Regions from separate parts of the Blautia sp. An46 genome, predicted to be linked through region 1. Evidence: riboswitches for the same ligand, from Rfam matches in the RefSeq annotation. Region 1 holds a riboswitch; the other holds the start of a gene.
The links. Region 1 has a riboswitch for ZMP and ZTP ahead of B5G00_RS15355 (NAD(P)-binding protein). Riboswitches for the same ligand answer to the same signal wherever they lie in the genome.

Region 1 (2,202 bases):
CTTTCCTGTGAAATCCGGCATCTCGTCGTCTCCGATTTCCCGGAGAAGTTCCACAGCAGAGATGACGCCTTGGGCTTCTTCCCCTTCAATGCCGATCTTTCTGTCAATATGTGCACCGATAGCAATATAGACTGCATCATACTCTTCTCTTAAATCTGCGATATTGGGATCCTCTCCCACCGTTACCTCTGTCTTTACATGAATGCCCAGACTTAAAAGATGGTTGATCTCCCGGTCCAGTTCCTCTCTTGGCAGACGGTAATTGGGGATTCCATAGCGGAGCATGCCGCCCAGTTTCTTTCTCTGCTCAAAGATGGTCACCTCGTGTCCCATAAGGGTGAGATAATAAGCCGCACTGATACCTCCCGGACCGCCTCCTATAACAGCTACCTTCTTTCCTGTAGCCACCGCCGGTACAGGAAGGGGAACATCTCCTGCATGATCTACTGCAAATCGTTTCAATCCTCGGATATTTACCGGATCATCTACCATGGTCCTGCGGCACCGTACCTCGCAGGGATGTTCACAGATCAGGCCGCAGACTGCAGGAAGGGGATTATCTTTTCGGATCAGCCGCACCGCATCCCCGTATCGGCCCTCTGCTACCAAAGCTACATAACCGGGAATATCCACTCCTGCCGGACATTGGGATACACAGGGAACCGGCTGGTTCAGTTCAAATTTACATCTTCCTCTTAAAATATGTTCCTCGAAATCATCTCTGAATCCGCGGATTCCTTTTAAAACCATTCTGGCAGCTTCATAGCCGATGGCGCAGTCTGCGGAATAAAAAATATTCCGTGCGGTTTTTTCGATAAGATCGATCACGGAAAGGTCCGCCTGTCCGTCCAGAACCTGCTCCATCAGCTTCTGGAGCTGGCCCAGTCCTACCCTGCAGGGTACACACTTTCCACAGGACTGGGCATGACAAAGTTTCAAAAAAGACGAGGCCAGGTCCACAGGACATAGTCCGGGAGGACTGGCGCTGATCCGTCTTTCCAGGTCTTTATACAGTTCTTCTACTGTCGCCTGGGCTTTGTTCTGTGTAATAATACTTAATCTGCTCAATGAAAGATTCCTCCTCTCTTCTGATAAAAAAAGGGCGGCATTTATCGCTTATCCGATAAATGTCGCCCAGACGTCCGGCTTCTCTATCAGCTCTTGCCACATCATGGTACTCCATTTTATACGTCAGCAGCAAAAACCCTTTATTTAAATTCAACATACCACATTCCATGTCTTCTGTCAATTTAATTTTTATATAAAAATTATCTCACAAAAGTCTTCTGTAATTCTCTGAAATTCTCTTGACTCATATACCCCTATGGGTATATTATACATATACCCCCATATGTATATTTTAAGAAAGAAGGAGCGCTATGATTTCATCTATGAAAGACTTGTTTCTCAATGAAACAAAAAGAAGCATTTTATTTCTCGTGATCTCCGGTCTCTCTCTGCTGATCAGTTTTCTGGAGCCGGAAGGTATTCTTTTTAACACAGCCTGGATCGCCATTCTTCTCTGCGGGATCCCGATCATCAAAGAAGCCATAGAAGGCCTTGTCACACGTTTTGACATTAAAGCAGACGTATTAGTATCTCTGGCTCTGATTGCTTCGGTGATCATCGGAGAGATCTTTGCCGCCGGCGAAGTAGCCTTTATCATGCAGATTGGTTCTCTTTTAGAAGAACTTACTGTAGCCAAGGCAAGAGCTGGTATTGAAAAGCTGGTGCACCTTACCCCTTTAACTGCACGAAAGATCTTAAACGGCAAAGAAATCCTCCTGCCGGCTAAAGAGGTGGCTGTCAATGATGTACTCCGGGTTCTTCCGGGAGAGACTATCCCTGTAGACGGGGTGATCCTATCCGGAGAGACCTCCGTGGATCAGGCTGTTATGACAGGAGAATCTCTTCCGGTAGACAAAGGTCCGGGAGACGAGGTATCCAGCGGAACGGTCAACCAGTTCGGTTCTTTTGATATGAAAGCTTCAAGAGTAGGGGAAGACAGCTCTATCTGGCGGATGATCCGTCTGGTCCAGTCTGCTGATGCCGGAAAGGCCAAGATCGTAAGGCTGGCAGACCGGTGGGCCACCTGGATCGTGGTCATCGCTCTGACTGCCGCAGCGCTTACCTGGCTGATATCCGGCCAGATCATCCGGGCTGTGACCATACTGGTAGTCTTCTGTCCCTGTGCCCTGGTAC
Region 2 (2,202 bases), on a different contig from region 1:
GTAGATTTTTGCCAGCGTCTCTGTAAGGGGCAGTCCCACAGCAGCGCCTGCCGGAGACACATGCTTAAAGGATGTAGCTGCCGGAAGTCCTGTTGCTTTCTTTAAATCTCTTACAAGCTGCCAGCCGTTAAAAGCGTCCAGGAAATTAATGTATCCCGGCTTTCCGCTGAGAACCTTGATAGGCAGGTCAGAGCCGTCTGCCATATAGATCTTAGATGGTTTCTGGTTTGGATTACATCCGTATTTCAGCGCTAATTCTTTCATATTCTAACTTCCTTTCCATTATCTGCATTATTGCTGTCCAGAGTATTTCTCTGATATATTAATTATTTTTATTCACGATCCTGGTTTCATATTTTCCTGTCTCAATGTCAATAAACCGAACAAACAGAGACACCTTATTTTCCTCATTCAGGCTCTCCCAGACCTCCTTTGTAAAGGCGTCAATATCACCGGAAATCCCCACTGCTTTCGGCTCTCCTTCAAAGCTTGGCAGAGGATTGCCGTCATGCATATAAGTATGGATAAAACGACCTTCTCCGTCTATCGGATTCTCATAAGCATAGGTAAATCTGCAGCAAGATTTCGGATCCCCATTATTGCTTTTTAAAATAGACATAGCATAATTATAATGTCCGTTTTCAATATGCATAATTCCTGAAATTCTAGGGGTGTAGTTTGGTCCGTCAGGCTCAAATTCACGGCTCCTTAAAGACTGCTCAAATGTCATCTGCTTGTCCATACCCTCGTAAATAGTATCTGTCTGGTCACCGTTTGTAACAATTGTTTTATTCCCAAGTACACGAACAGGAGCGTAAATGATCAGGCTGGGGTCTTCCATTTTTGAAGGGTCAAAAGCCTGGGTACGGATACCTTCTCCATCCTCTACAAACACACGGTTTCTGCTGTTGGCGCTTCTTCCCATAATAAAATAAGCAGCCACAGCTTTCTTTCCATCCGGGGTCTTCCCCAGCACGATACCTCTTCCCGGGTATGCATTATTTTTCAGTTCTTCTGACAATGACAGCATCTTCATGAATTTCTCTCCTTTACAGATATATAATAACTATAACAATGAAAAAAGCCCACTATCCGAGCATTCTGCCCAGACGGTCGGCTTCTCTCGCTTATACTCCCCGTGGTCATTTCCACTTCCGTCAGTCATATAAGCACTTAAAACATAACATCTATGTCAGAAAAAGTCAATAATTTTTGTGAGAAAATGAATATCCTCAATACTGACAATTTTACAGCTTCTTCAAAATTCCTTGTGCTACTCCTCACACACCTGGAAAATATAAAACTTCAGATAGTAAGAATCCCCCGCTCCCCACAAAATCGGATGATCCGCTGCCTGGGTCCTGAACTCTACCTGGCGCAGACGCTTATGGGCATTTCTGGCTGCCTGACCGATGGTCTGGGTAAACAGCTCATAATCCATGAAATGGGAGCAGGAACAGGTGGCCAGGAATCCTCTGTCCTTCACCAGCTTCATAGCCCGCAGATTGATCTCCCGGTATCCCCGTACTGCATTTTTGATAGAATTCCTGGACTTGGTAAAGGCCGGTGGGTCCAGGATCACCATATCATATTTCTCTCCCTTTTTCTCCAGCTCAGGAAGAAGCTCAAAAACATCTTCACAGATAAATTTCACCCTGTCTTCCAATCCATTGAGCTTTGCATTTTCTCCCGCCTGATGAACTGCCAGTTCAGAGGCATCTACTCCTGTCACTTCTGCAGCTCCGGCAATTCCCGCATTCAGGGCAAAGGAACCTGTATGAGTAAAGCAGTCCAGGACTCTGGCACCTTTGCAGAGCTTCTGGATTGCCAGACGGTTATATTTCTGGTCCAGGAAAAATCCGGTTTTCTGACCATCTTTAACATCCACCTGATATTTTACTCCGTTTTCCTCGATCTCCACCAGAGTATCGAAAGGCTCTCCGATAAATCCCTTTACACGTTCCATCCCTTCCTGGGCCCTGACCTTGGCATCGCTCCGCTCGTAAACTCCCTGAATCTGTATTCCGTCTTCTGCCAGTACTTCTTTTAAGACTTCTACAATGGTCTCCTTCATCCGGTCAATGCCAAGGGCAAGGGACTGGACCACCAGTACCTGAGAAAACTTGTCCACTACAAGGCCGGGAAGAAAATCTGCCTCTCCAAAAATAATCCTGCAGCTGCTGGTATCTACGGTCTTTTTCC

Region 2: it holds a riboswitch for ZMP and ZTP, as region 1 does, so the genes downstream of both, B5G00_RS03765 (IMP cyclohydrolase) here and B5G00_RS15355 (NAD(P)-binding protein) in region 1, are expected to answer to the same signal.

Annotation. Positions count from the first base shown of each region.
Region 1 is NZ_NFIF01000021.1:59,448-61,649, forward strand. Features, by position in the region: gene B5G00_RS15355 (NAD(P)-binding protein) at 1-1,068, opposite strand, end outside; ZMP/ZTP riboswitch at 1,126-1,209, opposite strand; gene B5G00_RS15360 (heavy metal translocating P-type ATPase) at 1,380-2,202, shown strand, end outside.
Region 2 is NZ_NFIF01000003.1:82,679-84,880, forward strand. Features, by position in the region: gene B5G00_RS03760 (phosphoribosylaminoimidazolecarboxamide formyltransferase) at 1-264, opposite strand, end outside; gene B5G00_RS03765 (IMP cyclohydrolase) at 323-1,036, opposite strand; ZMP/ZTP riboswitch at 1,097-1,175, opposite strand; gene B5G00_RS03770 (class I SAM-dependent rRNA methyltransferase) at 1,274-2,202, opposite strand, start outside.